Regions from separate parts of the Pseudophaeobacter sp. A-200-2 genome, predicted to be linked through region 1. Evidence: riboswitches for the same ligand, from Rfam matches in the RefSeq annotation. Region 1 holds a riboswitch; each other region holds the start of a gene.

What was found. A riboswitch is a leader RNA that binds a small molecule or an ion and turns the genes downstream of it on or off. The one in region 1 is predicted to bind cobalamin.
Region 2: it holds a riboswitch for cobalamin, as region 1 does, so the genes downstream of both, SM766_RS17910 (DUF1636 family protein) here and SM766_RS02695 (TonB-dependent receptor plug domain-containing protein) in region 1, are expected to answer to the same signal.
Region 3: it holds a riboswitch for cobalamin, as region 1 does, so the genes downstream of both, SM766_RS17975 (energy-coupling factor ABC transporter permease) here and SM766_RS02695 (TonB-dependent receptor plug domain-containing protein) in region 1, are expected to answer to the same signal.

What each region holds. Positions count from the first base shown of each region.
Region 1 is NZ_JAXGFU010000002.1:32,455-39,635, forward strand. It holds gene SM766_RS02685 (zinc-dependent alcohol dehydrogenase family protein) at 5-1,042, opposite strand; gene SM766_RS02690 (Lrp/AsnC family transcriptional regulator) at 1,041-1,661, shown strand; cobalamin riboswitch at 2,136-2,348, shown strand; gene SM766_RS02695 (TonB-dependent receptor plug domain-containing protein) at 2,508-4,394, shown strand; gene SM766_RS02700 (ABC transporter substrate-binding protein) at 4,398-5,237, shown strand; gene SM766_RS02705 (FecCD family ABC transporter permease) at 5,234-6,217, shown strand; gene SM766_RS02710 (ABC transporter ATP-binding protein) at 6,214-6,969, shown strand; gene SM766_RS02715 (adenosylcobinamide amidohydrolase) at 6,969-7,181, shown strand, end outside.
Region 2 is NZ_JAXGFU010000012.1:83,337-90,517, reverse strand. It holds gene cobN (cobaltochelatase subunit CobN) at 1-3,192, opposite strand, end outside; gene cobW (cobalamin biosynthesis protein CobW) at 3,342-4,376, opposite strand; gene SM766_RS17910 (DUF1636 family protein) at 4,380-4,802, opposite strand; cobalamin riboswitch at 4,906-5,121, opposite strand; gene cobO (cob(I)yrinic acid a,c-diamide adenosyltransferase) at 5,174-5,809, shown strand; gene glpD (glycerol-3-phosphate dehydrogenase) at 5,883-7,181, opposite strand, start outside.
Region 3 is NZ_JAXGFU010000012.1:95,485-102,665, forward strand. It holds gene cbiE (precorrin-6y C5,15-methyltransferase (decarboxylating) subunit CbiE) at 1-290, shown strand, start outside; gene SM766_RS17955 (cobalamin biosynthesis protein) at 287-664, shown strand; gene cobM (precorrin-4 C(11)-methyltransferase) at 661-1,455, shown strand; gene SM766_RS17965 (cobyrinic acid a,c-diamide synthase CobB) at 1,448-2,782, shown strand; gene cobA (uroporphyrinogen-III C-methyltransferase) at 2,779-3,510, shown strand; cobalamin riboswitch at 3,580-3,795, shown strand; gene SM766_RS17975 (energy-coupling factor ABC transporter permease) at 3,854-4,531, shown strand; partial or broken gene cobF (precorrin-6A synthase (deacetylating)) at 4,609-5,355, shown strand; gene SM766_RS17985 (serine hydrolase domain-containing protein) at 5,380-6,603, opposite strand; gene SM766_RS17990 (extracellular solute-binding protein) at 6,696-7,181, opposite strand, start outside.

The DNA of each region.
Region 1 (7,181 bases):
TGGCTCAAAAGCGGGTTATGACAGTGGCACCCACGGAGCGGAATTTATCCATCTCCATCAAGGCCTGAGGGGCATCGGCAAGGCTGATCTGCTCTCCGACCAGTCGTGCCGGATCCAGCTTGCCGCTGGCGATGAGGTCAAGCATCGCGCCGTAGCGATGTGCCTGCATCCCGTGTGAACCAAGCAATTCGATTTCCTGCCCGACGATCTTTGGCATTGGAACGGTCGGTGCCGCGTGCTCACCCAGCATCAGACCCACCTGTACATGCTTGCCCCGTGGCCGCAGGCAGAGGATTGAATTGGTCATAGTTGACGGGTGACCAAGTGCGTCGAGAGAGACGTGGGCACCTCCGCGGGTGATCTCCCGAATGGCCTCCGGCACGTCGGCCTCCCTACCGTTTAGCACCGTCACGGCGCCAAGCTCCTTCGCCAAAGTCAACTTGGCCGGATCAAGGTCCACGCCGATCACGTTGGCCCCGCAAGCCGAGGCGATCATCACGGCGGACAGGCCTACGCCGCCGCAACCATGCACAGCCACCCATTGTCCTGCGCTGACCTTCCCTTGATCTACCACCGCCCGAAATGAGGTTGCAAAGCGGCAACCAAGGCTCGCGGCAGTGGCAAAATTCATGGTCTCGGGCAGGGCGACAAGGTTCAGATCGGCCTGATGAATGCCTACGTATTCCGCAAAGGATCCCCAGTGGGTAAAACCCGGCTGTTCCTGCTGCAGGCAGACCTGCTGGTTGCCGGAATGGCATTCGGAACAGCTGCCGCACCCGCAGATGAATGGCACGGTGACCTTGTCGCCGACCTTCCATTTTGTGACGTCATTCCCAACGGCCTCGACGACGCCAGCTAACTCGTGGCCAGGCACATGCGGCAAGTCGATGTCGCTGTCGTGTCCCATCCAGCCATGCCAGTCGCTGCGGCAGACGCCGGTGGCCGCAACCCTGAGGACAACGCCATGCGGCTCTGGCGTCGGGTCGTCCACGGTAACCAGCTTTGGCGCGCTTTGGAATTTTTCGAAAAGGACGGCTTTCATGGCAGGATCTTTCGCTGAAGAGTATTTTGGACGAGATCATAGTCTGGATGAGGGAAATACCTTTGCCAATCCTCCCCATATTGCGCAAATCTGGAGTGGAATTCCCTATGGAATCGTCATTATTGAAAGATATCTACCCATGCCTGACATCGACGCCGTCAATGCCGAGATCTTGACCCTGTTGCAGGAGGATGGCCGCATGACCAATGCCAAGTTGTCCGAGCATCTGGGTATGAGCGAGACCCCCTGTTGGAGGCGGCTCAAACGTCTTGAAGAAAGCGGCATTATCGAAGGTTATCAAGCCAATCTGAGCCGTCGAAAGCTCGGCCTCGGCGTTATGGCCTTCGTCCAGCTGCGCTGTTCCGAGCATGATCAAGCCGCGACGGCAGAATTTCAGCGCATCGTTGAGACGACACCGAACATCCTGGCTTGCCACAACACGACCGGCGCGGATGATTTCCTGCTGATCGTGGTTGCCCGTGATCTCGATGATTACAGTGGTTTCGTCGACAGCACTCTGAGGCGGCTACCCGGTGTCACCAGCATTCGGTCCAACCTCTCATTGAAAGAAATGAAGGCGTCGAGCAAGCTGCCCGTCAGTGCAGCGTCAATGAAATAGACTGCCGCGCAAGCTGGTTTTCCGTCGTGTTTGAACCGAAGCCTGTAACCGGCCACCGGACTGAACCTGTGCCCGCGACAGACCTTTGCGAAGATCTGGGCGTTCATGCGCGGTCTCGTACTGGAACGCTTTGGGCGGAGATGAAAATGCCATAGCTCCGCCGGGATGCGGAAGAGGCGCGTTGCCACCGCAGGGGCATTGCCAGGGGAAATCTGTCCGTGATGCGGGGCAGGGGGGACAGCCACGACCCCAGCCATTGGATTCGGTGGAGATCGGAACGGGGAACCATGCCGTAGCGTGGAATATCGCCTGCGCAAAGGTTGCGGTCGATGCGGCACAGCATTGCGTTTGCAGCATTGAAACCATCACTTAGCAGTTGATTTCAGGCGATTGTTGCTGGTGTGCGCGGTGCATTGTTTGAAAACTCCATCCTTGGCGGCGTCTACTCCTTCTTGACAGAGTAAATCCAGTTTGCCTAAGTCCGGCCATTCTGGTCCGGCTGGGAATACCATCCGGGTAAAAGGGAACATGGTAAGGCGTCGGAACAAGACGTCAAAACCATGACTGCCCCCGCAACTGTGAGCGGAGAGCAATGCTGCGATATGCCACTGCCCCAAGAGGGGGCGGGAAGGCGCGGCAAAGCTGCGACCCGCGAGTCAGGAGACCTGCCAGAAGGATCACCCAGTCCGGGTGCGGGGCGCGCCGAGGACGACGGACTTCCGTAGTGGTGGCAATTGAACCGTCTGTGGAAGCATTGCCTTCCAAAGACCGATGATCTGTACATGTTGCCCGAGATGGGCAGCCACTTTTCCTGCACCGAATGTGCAGGCTGGGAGAACTGAAACGATGCGCAAGGTAAGCTTGTCCCTGGCCGCCACCCTGATGGTCACTACCCCCGCAATTGCAACCGCCCAGGAGGCGGAGATCATCGATCTGGGCGAACTCATCGTCTCCGGTGGTTTTACCCCTGTCGAGGCGCAGAAATACGGTCGCTCGGTTTCGGTCGTGACCAGCGAAGAGATCGAACAGCGCGGCATCACCACGGTTCAGGATGCACTGCGGTCGGTCCCCGGCCTGATGGTCACCGGTGCAGGTGACAGCTTTACCCAGGTCCGCATCCGTGGCGCCGAAGCCAACCACACGCTGATCCTGATCGACGGCATCGAGGCCTCGGGCGGCGACAGCGACTATATCCTGTCTGGCCTTGATACCGCCAATATCGAGCGGATCGAGGTGCTGCGCGGTCCGCAATCGGTGTTCTACGGCTCCAACGCCTCGGCGGGTGTGATCAACATCATCACCAAGAGTGGCGGCATCGGCACCGAATACGGTGGCAGTGCCGAAGTCGGCTCGGACGGCTACCGGGCCTCGGCGCGGGTGTCGTCCCGAACCGAACGCGGCGGCATCTCGCTCAACCTCGCGCATGATAATGACGATGGCTACGATTTCTCCGGCAGCGGCGGCGAAGAGGATGGTATCCGCCGCAACACCGCGCAGGTGAAAGGCGACTACCTTGTGACCGAGCGGCTGAAGCTGGGTTTCAACCTGCGTGCCTCGGAAGAGCGTTTCGACAGCGACAGCACCTCCTTCACCGCGACCGATGCGGCCAGCTATGTGGTGGATGATCCCACGCAGTTCAGCGACCGCGATGAACAGCTGGCTCAGATCTTTGCCGAGCTCGACACGCTGGGCGGACGCCTGAAACATCGCCTGTCTTACGAGCGTACGGATTTTGACCAATCCTACAACGGCGGCGCCCTGACCGAGACAAAGACGGAAGCGGCGAAATACCTGCTGAGCTTTGGCCTTGATGGCCAGACGGTAGATCTGACAGATCACCTGCTGAACGCCATTCTGGAATGGGAAGAGGATTCCAGCCGTTCCAACCCGGCCTTTGCGCGCAAAACCAATTCGATCGCGCTGGAATACCGTGGCAGCTTTGCCAATGGTCTGGATCTGCAACTGGGCGTGCGCCGCGACAACAACAATGCCTTCGAAGATGCCACCAGCTGGAACGCCAGTGCGTCCTATACCTTTGCGGGCAGCGGTGTGCGCCTGCATGGCTCGGCCGGCACCGGTATCGTGAACCCGACCTATTTTGAGCTCTTTGCCAACAGCACCTTTGGTGCCACTACCTATCTGGGCAATCAGAACTTGCAGCCCGAAGAAAACCGCAGCTTTGATCTGGGTGTCGAGGTGCCGTTCCTGCAGGGGCGCGGGCTGGTTGATGTGACCTATTTCGACGAGACGCTGACGGGTGAGATCGAAGCCTATATGGTGAATGCGACCACCTTCTCCTTCCGCAATCAGGCCGGAGACAGCGAGCGCAAAGGTGTCGAACTGGCGGCCAGCCTTGAGGCCACGGAAAACCTCGATCTCCGTCTGTCCTACACCTATCTGGATGCCACCAACCCCAATGGTACGGTCGAGGTGCGCCGCCCCGAACACGAACTGCTGCTGAGCGCCACGCTCGATACTTTCAATGGTCGCGGCTCCATCACTGCGGATGTCCGCCATGTGGCAGGCAACTGGGACAGCCAGTTCTTTGGCACCTATGCCACGGCCGAGCTGCCGGATTACACCACTGTCGATCTCTCTGCCCAGTATGAGCTGAACCCGAATGTGGTCCTGACCGGTCGTGTCACCAATCTGTTCGACGAGGAATACTCGGACGTCTGGGGCTACGCGAAACGCGGCCGCGCTGCCTATGTCGGCGTCCGGGCCTCCTTCTGATCGATGCGCTGGCTGCCCGGCATAGCGCTGGCCTTTTTCATGGCCGCCACCGGTGCCTTTGCCGGGCCGTCGCGCGTCGTCACGATGAATCTCTGCGTGGACCAGATGGCCATGATGCTGGCCGCGCCGGATCAACTGATCTCGATTTCCTTCGTCGCCCGGGATCCGCGGGCCTCGGCCATGGCCGAAGAGGCGCAGGCCTATCCGGTCAATCACGGGCTGGCGGAAGAAATCTACCTGCTGAAGCCGGATCTGGTGCTCGCTGGCGCATCTTCGGCACCTGCAACGATGGATATGCTGCGCCGCCTTGGCGTGCCGGTGGCGGAATTCGGGCCAGCCTTTTCGCTGAAGGATGTCCGAACCCGCATCGTTGAGGTAGGTGAGGCGCTGGGCCGTCAGGAGGCCGCGCGCCGGTTGCTGGCGGATTTTGACCAGCAGCTGGAGTTTCTGCGGGCGGATGCCCCGGACAATCGCCCGCGCGCCGCGCTTTATGCGGCCAACGGATATACTGCAGGCCGCCAGACGCTGGCCGGGCAAATCCTGGAGGCGGCAGGTTTTCGCAATATCGCCGATGAACTGGGCTATGCCCATTCCGGCCAGCTGCCGCTGGAGCTGCTGGTGCTGTCAGAGCCGGATCTGCTGGTCGGCACAACCGCCTATCCGCGCAATTCCCGCAGCGAGGAAATCCTGAAACATCCGCTGGTGCGCATGCTGGCCGGACGCAGCGGCGCCGGGGAAATCCGCAATGCCGACTGGATCTGCCCGACACCGCATGTGTTGCGCGCGGTAGAGACACTGGCGGCAGAGCGCCGCGCCTTCATGGAACGTGAGGCCCGCCAATGACCCGGCTCATGCTGTGCCTCTCGGCGGCGGTGCTGGCACTGTTCCTGATCTCCCTAACGGTGGGGCCTGCAGATGTCGGTGTGGGCGAGAGCCTGGCGGCCCTGTTTGACGATGGCTATGGACCTCTCAGTCTGGTGATGCGTGAAATCCGGCTGCCGCGGGCAATCCTTGCCGCCGTGATCGGCGCCGGGCTGGGGCTGGCGGGCGCGGCGATGCAAGGCTACCTGCGCAACCCGCTGGCCGAGCCGGGGCTGATCGGTGTGTCCTCCTCAGCGGCGCTGGGTGCGGTATTGGCAATCAACACCGGCCTCGCTGCCACCGCCACGCTGGGCCTGCCGCTGTCGGCGCTGGCTGGCGCTCTGGGCGGTGTGTTTCTGGTGATGGCGCTGGCCGGGCAGCATGGGGGATCACTGACGCTGATCCTCGCGGGTATCGCCATTTCGGCAATGGCAGGGGCGCTGACCTCGCTGGTTCTGAACCTCTCGCCCAATCCCTTTGCTGCTAATGAGATCGTCTTCTGGATGATGGGGTCGCTATCGGACCGCTCGATGCAGCATGTCTGGCTGGCGCTGCCCTTTGTTCTGACCGGGATGGTGATCCTGCTGCCGCTGGGGCGCGGGCTGGATGCGCTGACTCTGGGCGAGGATGCAGCCCAGACCATGGGCGTGAACCTGAGGCAGCTGCGCTGGCTTCTGGTCGTCGGCACTGCCAGCATTGCCGGTGGCACCACGGCAGTTGCGGGCGCCATCGGCTTTGTCGGGCTTGTGGTGCCGCATATTCTGCGTCCGTTCGTCGACGGGCAGCCCTCGCGGCTGCTTTGGGCCTCCGCCCTTGGCGGCGCGATCATGTTGCAACTGGCGGATATTGCCGTGCGGCTGATCCTGCCCACCCGCGATCTCAAGCTGGGCGTGGTCACCGCGCTGGTTGGCGCGCCCCTGTTCCTGCACTTGATCTACAAGACGCGGAAGGGGCTGGCATGAGCGTGCTTTCGGTCCGGAACCTTTCTGTAACCCTGCGCGACCGTCCGGTGCTGCGCGATGTGTCCTTTGAGATTGGCAAGGGTGAGTTTGTCGGCCTGCTGGGTCCGAATGGCGCCGGGAAAACCAGCCTGATGCGGGCCGCGCTGGGGCTGATCCCGGCAGCGGGCAGCAGTTCGCTGGCCACAATGAACGCCTCTGAACGGGCCCACACGGTGGCCTGGATGCCGCAATCGCGCGAGATCGCCTGGCCGATTCCGGTCGAGCGTTTGGTCGCTCTTGGCCGTCTACCGCATCTGCCGCAGGGGCGGCGACTGCCAGCCGCCGATCAGGCCTTGGTGGATCAGGCAATCACTCGCATGGGGCTGGACTCGTTCCGCAAGCGCGCCGCCTCGCGCCTGTCAGGCGGCGAGCAGGCCCGCGCATTGATCGCCCGGGCGCTGGCCCAAGATACGCCGCTTTTGATGGCGGATGAGCCCTCTGCCGGGCTGGATCCCTCGCATCAGATCTCAACCATGGAGGTCTTTGCCAGCCTCGCCTCAGAAGGGCGCGCGGCGCTGGTGTCCCTGCACGATCTGGGACTGGCCGCCCGTCACTGCACCCGGCTGATCCTGCTGGCCGACGGCGGTATCATGGCCGATGGCCCGCCCGTCGAGGTGCTGACGCCCGATCTGATGGCGCGCGCCTTTGGCATCTCGGTCTGGCACGAGACCACAGCGCAGGGGCCGATATTCCAGCCGCTGGAGGTGCTGTGATGTGCGCGGTCACCCTGCAGCGCCCATGGATCGAGTTTGATCTCGGCGCCGAGATGCAGGTGCTGAGCTGGGCAGTGAACCAGCCCGGATTTGTCACCGCTCGCCGAATCCTGTGGCGCGAGGTCAGGAACAGCGACCTGCCGCGCGATCTGGATGTCACCGAATGGTTCGCGGACGAATTGGCACAGCGCGGCGGCAGCGACGCGGTCGCT
Region 2 (7,181 bases), on a different contig from region 1:
GTCGGCCTCAGCCAAGGCGCGGAAGCGGTCGCGCAGGGCGGCCAGCGCGTCGGGGTTCTCCCGCTCCAGGAACTCCACCAGATCGTCTCGGCCAAGGGTGGCTTCGAAATAGAGGTCAAACAGGTGTGGCGGCACTGCCTGCGCCAGATGGGCGAAGGCCGCCATGTGATCGAGCGTTGCAGCAATCTCGGCGCCGCCGCGAAATCCATGGCGCATCATCGAGGTTGCCCAATCGGGGTTGGCGGCGCGGGCGCGGGTGACACGGGCGATCTCTTCACCCAGGGAGCGCGCCTGGGGTGCATCGGGGCGGGTCGCATCCATGTGATAAAGCGCGGGTGCCTTTTGCCCGATACGGGCCATGGCGGCGGCAAAGCCTGCCTCATGCGCAGCATAGTCCGAGGCCACGAGGAGGTCCGTTTCCGGCAGGTCCTGAAGATGCACAAAACTGTCGACGCCCTTCAGGCGGTCTTCCAGCGCGCTGCGGGCCTCGGCAATGTCGCCCTTGGCGTCGATCGCGTGGGAGGAGGCATTGAGCCAGGCTTCCCCCGCGGCCGCGCGGGCCTCGTCGGAATAGGTGTCGAGATGCGCGCCCATGGAGAGGCCGTATTGGCCGGGTTTCGGGCCAAAGACGCGCGGCACCTCTGTCAGGTAGGGGTTGTCGGTCTTGGCCTCGTCCCGGTTCGCCAGAGCGGCGGCGGCGGTCTCGAACATCTGGGCAAGGCCGGGAAAGACATCGCGGAACAGGCCCGAGACGCGCAGGGTTACGTCGATGCGGGGACGGTTCAGCATGGAAAGCGGCAGAACCTCGAAGCCCGAAACCCGTTCGGAGCCTTCGTCCCATTTTGGCGCAAGCCCCGCCAGATGCAGCGCCATGGCGAATTCCTCGCCCGCGGTGCGCATGGTGGCCGATCCCCAGAGATCGATCACCAGCCCCCGTGGCCAGTCGCCGTGGTCCTGAAGATGGCGGCGCAGCAGCTCTTCCGCCAGCTTGACCCCCTGCGCATGCGCCGCCCGCGAGGGCACCGCCCGTGGATCGGTGGTAAAGAGGTTGCGCCCGGTGGGGATCACGTCCGTGCGCCCGCGAAAGGGAGAGCCAGAAGGGCCGGGGGCCACCAACCGCCCAGAAAGCGCATCCATCACCCCGGTGATTTCCTGCGGTCCGCACTGGCCGGTGCCAAAGATGTGCAGGCCCTCGCCGTATTGGCTTTCCTTGATGTCGCAGACAAAGGCATCGATGCGGGTGATCGCCTCGGCAGCGGAGCAGTCGGGGGTAAGGCCCAGATCCGCCTCGACACCGGTGCCTTGCGCCTCGGCGCGGATATCTTCGATCAGACGGTCGCGGCGGGCTGGGTCCAGACCATCGGCGGTGGAATACTCATCCAAGAGGCTTTCCAGCCGTGCCATGCCGTCTGGCAGGGTGGTCTGCGCCAGTGGCGGCGGCAGGTGGCCCACGGTCACACCGGCGATGCGCCGTTTGGCTTGTGCGGCCTCGCCGGGATCGTTGACGATGAAGGGATAGATCACTGGCAGGGCACCGATCAGCGCCTCGGGCCAGCAGGTGTCAGACAGGGCGACCGCCTTTCCGGGTAGCCATTCCAGCGTGCCGTGGGCGCCGATGTGAAGGACGGCGTCAACCTGTGTCTGGAGCCAGAGGTAGAAGGCCACATAGGCATGGCGCGGGGTGCGCTCCAGATCGTGATAGTCATCGACGCGGGTCGTAACCTCGCCGCGTTCGGGTTGCAGGGCGATGATCGCCTTGCCTGCGATGAGGGCCTTCAGGTGGAAGGCGCCGTCGCGCAGGTCTGGGTCTTCCTCCGGCGCGCCCCAGGCCGTCTTGAGGTCGGTTTGCAAGGGGTCGGGAAGCGTTTTCAGAGCCGCCTTGTAGTCCGCGAGCGGCAAGGCGATGCGCTCCTCTCCGAGGCGGGCACCAAGATCGCCTGTCCCCGTGACGCTGTAGCCCTGATCGGCAAGCGCGGTCAGAAGCTGTTCGCAGGAAGCCAGCGCATCAAGGCCCACCGCATGGGCGATATTGTAGTCGCGCCCCGGATATGTGGAAAGCACCAGCGCCAGGCGTTTGTCGCTGTTTCGGAGCTGGGCCAGCCGCAGCCAGCCTTCGATCCGGTCCACGGCGGCGCGCACGCGGCCCGGATCGGCGCGGTGGGCAAAGCGCGAATACTGGAGGTCGGGGTCTTTCTTGGAAGGCGCCTTGAAGCTGACCACGCCCGCCATGATACGGCCATCCACCTCGGGCAGGACCACATGCATGGCAAGGTCAGCGGGCGACAGGCCCCGCGCCGCCTCGGCCCAGTCCTTGCGCCGCGCGGTGGAGAGCGCCACCTGGAACACCGGGCAGCCTGTTGTGCTCAGCGGCGACGGGCGCCCGTCTGAGCCTTGCGCCGAAAAGGCGGTGGCGTTGATGATGGCGGCGGAGGCAAGCCGGGGGAGTTCCGCTCCCAGCCAATCGGCGGCTGCGGGGGCCTTGAGGCTGGCGGCAAAGGTGCCATAGGCGGCATAGCCGCGCGCGCGCAGCTCGGCGATCAGCGCATCCACCGGGGCGGTATCTGCCGAAGTCAGGTAAGAGCGGTAGAAACTGACCAGGACCAGCGGCCTGCCCTCTTGGGGGATATCCGCGATCACGCCCCTATCAGGGTCGTAGTAGCCATAGTCGGGCGTTGTCTTCATCCCCGGAACCGGGCCCGCGTACAGGCCTGCTGCCAGGGCAAGCTGTGCCAGGGCCGCCTGTGCTGCGACCGCGCCACCTGCATCGCACAGCGCCTGAAGACGCCGCAGGGTCGAGACCGGCAGGGTCGAGAGTTCATCAAGCCGCGGATCTTCGCGCCCGTCGGCGGGCAGGACCGCGAGGGCGATCCCCTTGCGACGGGCCAGATCCTGAAGGGTGGAGAGGCCGTATGACCAGTAGCTTTCGCCGCCAATGAGGCGCACCAGAACACCCTTGGCGCCTTCCAGCGTCTGTTCGGCGTAGGTGTCCACCGAGAGGGGATGTTTCAGCGCCACCAGATTGGCAAGGCGACAGGAGGGAAGCTTACCGCCCGCCCGGTGCCAGCCCGCGGCAAAGGCGCCCAGATCGCTGTCGGAAAAGGACAGAACGATCAGCTCTGCGGGATCCTGCCCAACGTCAAAGGGCGTATCGGTTTCTTCAAGGCCGTGGCTTTCGCGAAAGACGACATGCATGGGTCAGCTCCACCCGATCTGATCGGATACGCGGAGGACGGCCCACTGCCGCGGGTGGGGGCAAAGCCCCCGCCCATGGGGGCGGTCGGGGGCTGTCCGGTCTTTCGACCGGACGAGACAGCTGTTTTTGCCCCGGTCTTGCACCGAACTCAGGCTCCCAGATCCGCGTGGATGCCCGCGACGTCGATATCGTCGTGTTCGGCAATCACCACCAGCTGGGTCTTGCGCGGCTGGGCGCCCCAGGGTTGGTCGTATTGGGCGCGCAGCCGTTCGCCCACCGCCTGAACCAGCATGCGCATCGGTTTCCCTTCCACCGCGACATAGCCTTTGACGCGCAGAATTTTGCGGTTGCGGGCCATGTTGACGATGCGGTCCTGCAGGTCCTGCGGGTCGGAGACTTCGCCCATTTCAACGACGATGCTTTCAAAGTCATCATGCTCGTGATCGTGGTGGCCATCGTGATGACTGGGGCGGGCCTCCAGATCGTCTTCCGCCGCCGCGCCGATCCCCAGCACCACACGCGGATCGATCACGCCTTCGCTCATCGGCAGGATCGGCAGTTGGCGCGGGGCTTCGGCTTCGATTACGGCACGGGCCTTGGCAAGGCCTTCTTCCCCGGCAAGGTCCGCCTTGGACAGAAGCACGATATCTGCACACGAGATCTGGTCCTCGAAGACTTCGGACAGCGGGGTTTCATGATCCAGACTGTCGTCCGCTTCGCGCTGGGCCTGCACGGCGTCAAGATCCGGGGCGAATTGCCCTGCGGCGACGGCTTCGGCGTCGGCCAGGGCAATGACCCCGTCTACGGTGATGCGCGAGCGGATCGCGGGCCAGTCAAAGGCTTTCAGCAGCGGTTTCGGCAGCGCTAGCCCGGAGGTTTCAATCAGGATATGTTCGGGCGTTTCCGGCAGCGCCATCAGGGCCTCGATCGTGGGAATGAAATCGTCCGCCACGGTGCAGCAGATGCAGCCGTTCGCCAGCTCCACGATATTGTTTTCTGGGCAGTTTTCATCGGCGCAGGATTTCAGGATGTCGCTGTCCACACCCGCGGTGCCGAATTCATTGACCAGTACGGCCAGGCGTTTGCCCTGCGGGTTCTGCATCAGGTGACGGATCAGCGTGGTCTTGCCCGCGCCGAGAAAGCCGGTCACCACGGTGACGGGAATTTTGTTGAGATCGCTCATCGGTTACTCCTCGGATGGGCATTCACCCGGCTGGGGCGCCGGGGGAATGCGGGCGATGGATTGCTTGCGAAAGACCTGCGGGCGCGCACGCCAGGGCACCAGACCGTCGTCGGTCGCGGCATAGGCAGCCGCACCTTGCAGGATGTCATCAACGTGTTGATCGGGATCCAGATCGCCGTAGATGTAGCTCCAGCGCTCGGTGCCGCCGCTCAGCACCATGGAACACCCGCGCTTGCAGGCGGACAGGCATTCGACGCCGCGCACCGAAACCCCGTCGGGCAGGTCGGCGGCGCGCAGCGCCTGCAGCAACAGGGTGCCGGGCCGGGTGGCTTCGGGATCAACGCCTTCGCGCTTGCAGGTGGTGCAGATGGTCAGGGTGACCTCTGGGCTGCCTTTGGGGGGCTGTTCAGCCGTATCCTTCGCCATTGGCGGGCGTCTCCTTGCGTCCTGTCAGACAGACGGGGAGAGGCCAGAGGGGAGCCGTATGGATGAATCGGCTCTCATCCGGTCGCGGCACACCCCGTCCGCCCGTAGATTAAGTCTGTTGGCAGGTCTCCCGGCTTGCGGATCTCAAGGCCGCCGCATTGCTGCGGGGTCTTTGCGGTTCTCCGGCCTTCCCGGTGTTACCCAGTGGCGTGGAGACCTCTCCGGTCACGGTCGCGGGGGCGGCTGTGCTTGGGCCAGATGGCCGTGTCACATTCCCTCTTCGCCTGCTTTCGCAGGAACCAACAAAATCCCCTTGCGCTATTGCGGGCTTCCTTGTCAAGACATGGTGCCAAACTGCAGGAGGGCACTTGGTGACCGAAAAGTCTGATAACGGCATTTCCGAGGAAGAAGCGGCACGGCACGCGTCCAAGATGGCGAAAAAGAAAGCGGCGCGTGACCGCATGATGGCCAATAAGGACGGTGAAAAGGGGCTGATCATCGTCCACACCGGCCCCGGCAAGGGCAAGTCCAGCTCGGGATTCGGCATGATCATGCGCTGCATCGCCCACGGCATGCCATCCGCCGTGGTGCAGTTCATCAAGGGCGCCTGGCAGACCGGCGAACGCACCCTGATCGAGGAGCATTTCGGCGATCTGTGCCAGTTCTACGCGATGGGCGAAGGCTTCACCTGGGAAACGCAGGACAAGGCCCGCGATATCGCGGCGGCCCGCGCAGGTTGGGAAAAGGCCAAGGAAATGATACTGGATGAGCGCAACACAATGGTTTTGCTCGATGAAATCAATATCGCGCTGCGCTATGAATATCTGGATCTGGATGAGGTTCTGGAGTTTCTGGTTGAGCAGAAACCACCGATGACTCATGTGGTTCTGACCGGACGCAACGCCAAGGAAGAGCTGATCGAGATCGCGGATCTGGTGACCGAGATGGGCCAGATCAAACATCCTTTCCGCGCCGGGATCAAGGCGCAGAAAGGGGTGGAGTTCTAAGACGGCCAGACCATCTGCAGAGGTGTCACCGGGCAGGGAATACCGTGCCCGGTGCGTTTCGATTTCCCCGCCGTTACGCGGCAATCTTGTCCTTGATATAGGTATCGACGGCCGCGCGCTCTTCCTCGGTCAGGCGCAGGCCCAATTTGGTGCGGCGCCACAGGAAATCATCGCCGCTGCGCACCCATTCGTTGGCAATCGCCCAGTCCAACTCCCGCTCAGTAATGGTGGCGCCAAAAGTGCGCCCCAGCGCCTCGGCGGATTTTGCTTCACCCAGGATCAACCGCGCTTCGGTGCCATAAGCGCGGATCAGGCGCCGGGCCCAATAAGGCGTCAGGAAGGAATAATCCGCTGCAAGATCCGCCTGCAGCTTGGTCACATCTTTGACCGCGAAATTGCCGCCGGGCAGGGGCACACCTGCTGTCCAGTTGCCGCCGACGCCGGGCAGAGCCTCGGAGATCTTGGCAAGCGCGGCCTCGGCCAGTTTGCGGTAGGTGGTGATCTTGCCGCCAAAGATGTTCAGCAGCGGTGCATTGCCCGTGTCCAGTGACAGCACGTATTCCCGCGTCGCCGCCGTCGCCGAGCTGGCGCCATCGTCATACAGCGGGCGCACACCGGAGTAGGTCCACAGAATGTCGTCGCGGTGCAGCGGCTTTTTGAAATACTGCGAGGCAAAATCGATCAGGTAGTCCTGTTCCTCGGGGGTGCAGGTGGGGGCCGTCTCCGGGTCGGGATGGTCGGCGTCGGTGGTGCCGATCAGAGTGAAATCCTCTTCATAGGGGATGGCAAAGATGATCCGCCCGTCGGTGCCCTGAAAGAAATAGCAGCGCCCGTGGTCGAAGAGTTTCGGAACCACGATATGGCTGCCGCGTACCAGACGCACGCCTTCGCGGCTGTTCTGGCCCAGTTTCTGGTTCAATACCTCCGCAACCCAGGGACCCGCCGCATTGACCAGCATCCGCGACCGGCGCGTGAACACTTGCCCCGTTAGACTGTCCTTCAGGTGGATAAGCCAGTGATCCTCGGCGCGTTCAGCCGCCAGAACTTTGGTGCGGGTCATGATTTCGGCGCCGCGCGCCTGCGCGTCGCGGGCGTTGAGCACGACAAGCCGGGCATCCTCGATCCAGCAGTCCGAATATTCAAAGGCGGTCTGGAACTTGTCCTTCAGCGGCGCCCCCGCTTCGTCGCGGCTGAGGTCCAGCTTGCGGGTGCCGGGCAGGATGCCGCGCTTGCCCAGCGTGTCATAGAGAAACAGCCCAAGGCGGATCAGCCAGGCCGGGCGGCGGCCCTTCATCCAGGGCATGATCCGCGTCAGCAGGCGGGAGGTCGGCGTTTCACTGTCGAACCGCATCTCCTTGTGAAAGGGCAGCAC
Region 3 (7,181 bases), on a different contig from region 1:
TTCTGGGCCGCGCGCCGAATGTGTTGGCTGGACAGAAAAGACCCGATTGCGTTTTCATCGGCGGCGGTGGCTCACAGGCGTTGCTGGATCATCTGTGGCAAGTGCTGCCCGAGGGCACGCGGATCGTCGCCAATGGCGTGACGTTGGAGACCGAGACCCTGCTGATGCAGGCCCATGCCATACGCGGCGGGTATCTGATGAAGGTGGAACTGGCCGAAGCCGGGCCGCTTGGTTCGATGCGCGGCTGGGAGCGCGCGCGTCCTGTCATCCAGTGGAGCGTCACGCGATGAAGGTCGCGGGTCTGGGATTTCGCAAAGCGGCGGCCGTTGCCGACCTGCGCGCCGCCCTAGCGCTGACCGGGCATCAGCCCGATGCGCTCGCCTCACTCGCAGCGAAGGTGGAAAGCCCCGCCTTTCAGGCCCTTGCCGCCGAGTTGAACCTGCCGATGATCGCCCTGTCGGAAGAGGCGATTGCGGGCCTTGAAACGCCGACGATGTCGCCCCGTATCAAAACCCGGTTCGCAACCGGATCGCTGGCCGAAGCTGCTGCCCTCTGCGGCGCATGCCACGGCCGCACCACAGCAACCGCCCGCCTTCTCGTTCCACGCGTTGTCACCGCAGATGGCCTTGCCACTGCGGCCATTGCAGAAAGACTGACCTCATGACCGTTCACTTCATTGGCGCCGGCCCCGGCGCCGCCGACCTGATCACCCTGCGTGGCCGCGACCTGATCGCAGCCTGCCCCGTCTGCCTCTATGCCGGCTCGCTGGTGCCCGAGGCGCTGCTGCAGCACTGCCCGGAGGGCGCCAAGATCATCAACACGGCCTCCCTCTCGCTGGATGAGATTGTGGCCGAAATCGAGGCCGCACATGAGGCGGGGCAGGATGTGGCGCGGCTGCACTCCGGCGATCTGTCGGTCTGGTCCGCCATGGGCGAGCAACTGCGCCGTCTGCGCGATCTGGGTATTCCATATGACGTAACCCCCGGCGTACCTGCCTTTGCCGCAGGCGCCGCTGCGCTTGGCGCCGAGCTAACCCTGCCGGGCGTTGCGCAATCGCTGGTGCTGACGCGCACCTCGGGGCGGGCCTCCTCGATGCCCGAAGGCGAAACGCTGGAGAATTTCGCCCGCACCGGCGCGACGCTGGCCATTCACTTGTCGGTGCATGTGCTGGACGATGTGGTGGCGCGTCTCTCTCCGGCCTATGGCGACGACTGCCCGGTCGCAGTGGTTTGGCGGGCGACATGGCCAGATCAGAAGATCATCAAGGCCACACTCGGCACATTGATCGAGGCGACCGAGGGCGCGCGCGGGCGCACTGCGCTGATCCTCGTGGGCCGTGCCCTTGGTGCCGAGGACTTCGACGAAAGCTGCCTTTACGCGCAGGACTATGACCGGCGTTACCGCCCGCAAAGCGCCGACAGCCAATGGGCGGATTGGAGCGAAGGAGATGACTGAAACGGGCAAGACCGGATCCTATCCGCCGGGTCTGATGATTTCGGCGCCCGCCTCGGGCACGGGCAAGACCACTGTGATGCTGGGCCTGTTGCGCGCACTGGCCGAGGATGGCCTTGCGGTTCAGCCCTACAAAAGTGGCCCCGATTACATTGACCCCGCCTTTCATCTGGCGGCAGCCGGGCGCGCCTCTTTCAACCTTGATACATGGGCGATGGATGGCGACCTGCTCAATGCCGTGGCCGGACAGGCCGGTGATGCCGAGATCTGCGTCGGCGAAGGCTCCATGGGGCTATATGACGGCGTTGCCACGCGGGGGCAAAGCGGCTTTGGCTCTTCGGCGGAAACGGCAAAACGCATGGGCTGGCCGGTGGTGCTGGTGGTTGACGTCGGCGGGCAGGCGCAATCGGCAGCGGCCACGGCGCTGGGGTTTCGCGCCTATGATCCTGACCTGCCCTTTGCCGGTGTGATCCTCAACCGGGTTGCCAGCCCGCGTCACGAAAGGCTGACCCGCCTGGGGATGGAACGCGCGGGCATTCCCGTCCTTGGCTCCCTGCCCCGACGCGGGGATCTGACCCTGCCCGAGCGCCACCTTGGCCTCATTCAGGCGGTGGAGCACCCCGATCTTGAGGCCGCGATCGCGGGCTATGCCGCCTTCCTGCGTGAAAACGTGGATCTGGAGGCGATCAAATCCGCTGCCCGCGCCGGAGCTGCGCCCGCCTCGGCCCCGCTGCCGAAACCGCCTGCGCAGCGCATCGCACTGGCGCGAGATGCGGCGTTTTCCTTTACCTACCCGCATCTTCTGGAAGGCTGGCGCGCGGCTGGCGCCGAAATCATTCCTTTCTCCCCTCTCGCCGATGAAGCCCCGGCCCCGGATGCCGATCTGATCTGGCTCCCCGGTGGATACCCCGAACTGCACGGCGGTAGGCTGGCGGCGGCCGAAACCTTCCGCGCGGCTTTGTGCAAACACGCAGAGACCCGCCCCGTTCATGGCGAGTGCGGCGGCTACATGGCCCTTGGTGAAGCCCTGATCGACAAGAACGGCAACCGTCACCGGATGGCCGGGTTGCTGGGGCTCGTCACCTCATATGAAATACGGAAATTCCGCCTCGGCTACCGCCGCGCCGTGCTGCAGGCGGCGATGCCGGGATTTCCCGCAGGCGGCGCTTTGCGCGGACATGAGTTCCACTATTCGACTATTCTGGATGAACCGGACGCTCCGCTGGCACGGGTGATGGACGCAGACGGCAACCCGGTGCCGGAAACCGGCTCGATACGCGGCCATGTGACCGGCACCTTCTTCCACCTGATCACCGGAGAGCAATCATGAGCGGTTTTGTCAGTTTCGTCTCCTCCGGCCCCGGCGACCCTGAACTGTTGACCGTCAAGGCGGTGAAACGGCTGGGGGCAGCCGATGCGGTTCTGTTCGATGACCTTTCATCGGGGCCGATCCTGACCCATGCGCGCAAGGACGCCGATCTCGTCGGAGTGGGCAAACGTGCAGGGCGCCCCTCACCCCGGCAGGACCACGTTAGCCAGCTCTTGGTCGAATACGCAGCAACCGGGGCGCATGTAGTGCGGCTGAAATCCGGCGACTCCGGCGTCTTTGGCCGTCTGGAAGAGGAAATCACCGCGCTGCGGCAGGCAGGCATCGGGTTCGAGATCGTGCCCGGTGTCACGGCGGCCTCGGCAGCTGCTGCGGCCGCCAATATCCCGCTGACCCGGCGGCTGACCGCGCGACGACTGCAGTTCATCACCGGCCATGACGTAACCGGCGGCCTGCCCGAGGGGCTGAATATGGCCGCCCTCGCCGATCCCGAAGCCACGACCGTTGTCTACATGGGGAAACGCACCTTTGCAGCGCTCGCCGAACGGTTGCTGGTGGCCGGGCTGCCGCCCGAGACGCACGCGCTGATCGCGCTGGGTGTTTCGACCCCGGATCAGTCGCTGTCCTGCCACACGGTGGGGGAACTCCCCGAGGTTCTGCGCGCGATGGAGACCAAGGCTCCGGTGCTGATCCTCTATGGTCCCCTGGCCGATGAGGACCTGCCCCGCTGATCGCCCATATGCCGCAATTGAAACACGGATGTCGCGCCAGACACGTTGACAGCTTTGTAAGCGCTGTGTCATCTCTGAAAGACCAAAGGTTCCGACGGGTCCAAGACCCAAGGATGAAAAGGGAACACGGTGAGGTGTAGCCATCAGGCGCCAAATCCGTGACTGCCCCCGCAACTGTGAGCGGAGAGCCACCGGGCATAGCCACTGGTCCCTATCAGGACTGGGAAGGCCTCGGACCGGCATCGACCCGCGAGTCAGGAGACCTGCCGTTGGAAGACGTGGCCAGCATGGCCCAACCATAACCTATGTAATGCCGCCGGGTGAGGCGGTAAGGAGACAGAACATGCATATCGAACCCGGAATCGTAAACGGCGTCAAAATCGCCCTGTCCTATGCCACCGCCGCTGGCGCCATGGGCTTTGCTGCGAAAAAGACGATGGAAGATCTGGCCGCCTCCGGCATCGCATCCTTTGCGGCGCGTTCGGCCATTGCGACTGTCGGCGTCTTCACCTTCTTCGAAGTGCTGCCGCATTTCCCTGTGGGCGTTTCCGAGGTTCACTTCATCCTCGGCTCGACCCTGTTCCTGCTGCTGGGCGCTGCACCTGCTGCCTTCGGTCTGGCGATGGGACTTCTGATCCAGGGCGTGTTCTTTGCCCCGATCGATCTGCCGCAGTATTTCATCAACCTGACCACGCTGCTGGTCCCGCTGTTCGCGATGAAGGAACTGGCCAAGCGGATCATCGCTCCGAACACTGCCTATGTTGATCTGAAGTATTCTCAGGCGCTGGCGCTGTCGACCGCCTATCAGGCAGGCGTTGTCGGCTGGGTCGCTTTCTGGGCCTTCTACGGTCAGGGCATCGGCGCTGAAACCATGGCCTCGGTCTTTACCTTTGGTGCAGCTTACATGACCGTCATCCTGATCGAACCGCTGGCCGATCTGGCCGTTCTGGCCGCCGCCAAAAGCCTGCGCGGTTTGGAGCGCAGCGGTCTGGTCACGCCCCGCCTTTATGCGGCTGCGTAAGCCTTTCGCCGACATCTGAAGTTTCACATAGCGCGGCCCCGTTTCGGGGCCGTGTTTCTTTTCCAAAGGCGCCTGACATGATTGATCTCACCCTTGTTGGCATTGGCACCGGCAATCCCCAGCATCTGACCCTGCAGGCGGTCGAAGCCCTGAACGGGCTGGAGCTAATCCTCATTCCCAACAAAGGTGCCGGTAAGGACGATCTGGCCGGTCTGCGCCGGGACATCTGCAACCGGGTGATCAAATCGCCGGGGCCTGCGATCGTCGAATTCGACCTGCCGCAGCGCGATCCCGCGACACCAAGCTACCGACAGCGAGTGGACGACTGGCACGATGCCATTGCCGAGGTCTGGCAAGAGACCATCGATCAGCACCTGCCCCGGGGCGGCAAGGTCGGCTTTCTGGTCTGGGGCGATCCGTCGCTCTACGACAGCACCATGCGCATCGCCGCGCGGCTTCAGGCCCGGACCGAGGTTTCCCTGCGGGTCATTCCCGGCATCACCTCAATCCAGGCGCTGACGGCCAGCCATGCCATCCCCCTCAATGAGATCGGTGATCCCGTCACCATCACCACTGGCCGCCAGCTGCGTGACGCAGGCTGGCCAGACAGTGCCGATACGCTTGTCATCATGCTGGACGGCGACTGCAGTTTTCAGTCCATCGACCCCGAAGGTGTTCAGATCTGGTGGTCTGCCTATGCCGGTATGGAGAAAGAAATCTCCCTATCCGGCGCGCTGCGCGAAACCGCGGATGAGATCATTGATATGCGCGCGAAGGCGCGCGCGGAACATGGCTGGATCATGGATATCTACATCCTGCGCCGCCCCGCACGACGGTACCCCTCCGCCCTAGTCCAGCGCGCTGACGATGGCCTCGCAGGCCTGCACGGCATCCAGACCAAAGGCCGAGATCAGATAGTCAGGCCAGCTCGACAGCTTTACGATCACAACATCGGCGCTGCGATCGATAAAGATCAACTGACCGAACACACCCCGGGCCATGAACACGCCGCGCCCGGGATCGTGCACCCACCAGAACCGCCGATAGGCGCCTTGCGGTGACAGCACGTCATAGGGTGCGCCGAATTTCGACGGATCCGCACCTATGCAGATACCATCGATCCAGGCCTCGGGCACGATCTGGTCATCGCCAACCCGGCCGCCATTCAGCACCATATGTCCGAACCGGGCATAGTCCCGCAGGCTCGCATTGAACCCCCCATCGGCCAGCGCCGTGCCCGCATCATCGACGGTAAAGAACCCATCCAGTTCGCAGCCAAGCCTGCGCCAGATCCGGTCGGACAGGAGTACGGACAGATCCGTACCGCTGACCCGTTCCAGCGCCCAGGCAATGACATCGGTTTCAATCGACCGGTAGGAAAAGCTGAGCCCATGCGCCCGTTCCTGCGGCAGGGAGAGGATCACGTCGCGTATCGTCGGCTTGATCTCCCCGTCCCGCACCGGGCGCCAGCCCGAAGCGATATCGACCCGGGTCATGTCACTACCCGGCAGACCGTAGTCCTCAGAGAACCGCGCACCAGACAGCATGTCCAGCGCCTGATCCACCGTGCAGCCTGCGTAGCCGGTGCCCGCCAGTTCCGGCACGATCTCCTCCAGCGGGGCGGCCAGATCCAGCTGCCCCTCACCCTGCAGGATCCCGGCGAGGATGCCAATCACGGATTTGGAGACCGACTGCCCCAGATGCGCCCCCTCCACGTGAAAATCATTGGCGTAGAACTCGGTGACGATGGCGCCGCTTTTCAGCACCAGAAACCCGTCGGTGTAGCTTTGCCACAGCCAATCGCCGACCGACTGGCGGGTGCCTTCGCTGGTGGCAAAACAGACCTTTGACAGATCCTGAAGCACCGTTGGCAGCGGCGCAGCCGCGCCGGGTCCGCTGCGCACATCCGCCGTGGGAAACAGGCGCCGCATGTTCTGGAAGGACCAGCGGTTGAAGGGCGCCAAATCCCAGTTGTCCAGCGTCGGCCGTTTTTCCGGCGGTGGCGGAAATCCCTGCATGATGCCGATTTCCCGCGCCGTTTTCGGCTTCAGACTGTCTGCTGTCCGGTGCATTGGGCACGCTCCCGCATGGCAGCCCAGCGTCTGGGCTGCGGTCAAAATTTCGGTGATGGCCACGCGGGCCACCACCCTTCTATTTGGCTGAGTTACTGCTTCAGGCGGGTCCAGACCTTGTTGTACATCGCCACAACATCCTGATCGCAGGGTTTGACGAAGTCCGGCACCGGGGCGCCTTCAGGCATCACGATCTCCGGCGCCTCCAGCATTTCGGCGTCCATGAATTCCTCGGAGCCGATGACGCCGTTGGCATAGCGGGCAAAGTTGGAAGTCATCGCCGCGTTTTCAGGCTCCATCATGAAATTCACGAACAGCTTGGCGTTCTCCATGTTGGGGGCATCCGCCAGCACCGCGACGTTGTCCATCCAGCCGGTGAAGCCTTCCTTGGGATAGGCGTATTTCAGCGTCGGGCGATCGGCGCGGGCGCGCATCGCGGCGCCGTTCCAGCTTTGCGACAGGTCGACATCCTTCGAGGTCAGCTTTTCGATCACCGCGTAGTCCATGGTGCGCCAGTCTTCCTTGGCCTTGAGCAAGAGCGCCAGCAGCTCTTTCATCTGGGCGGGGTCGGAGTTGCA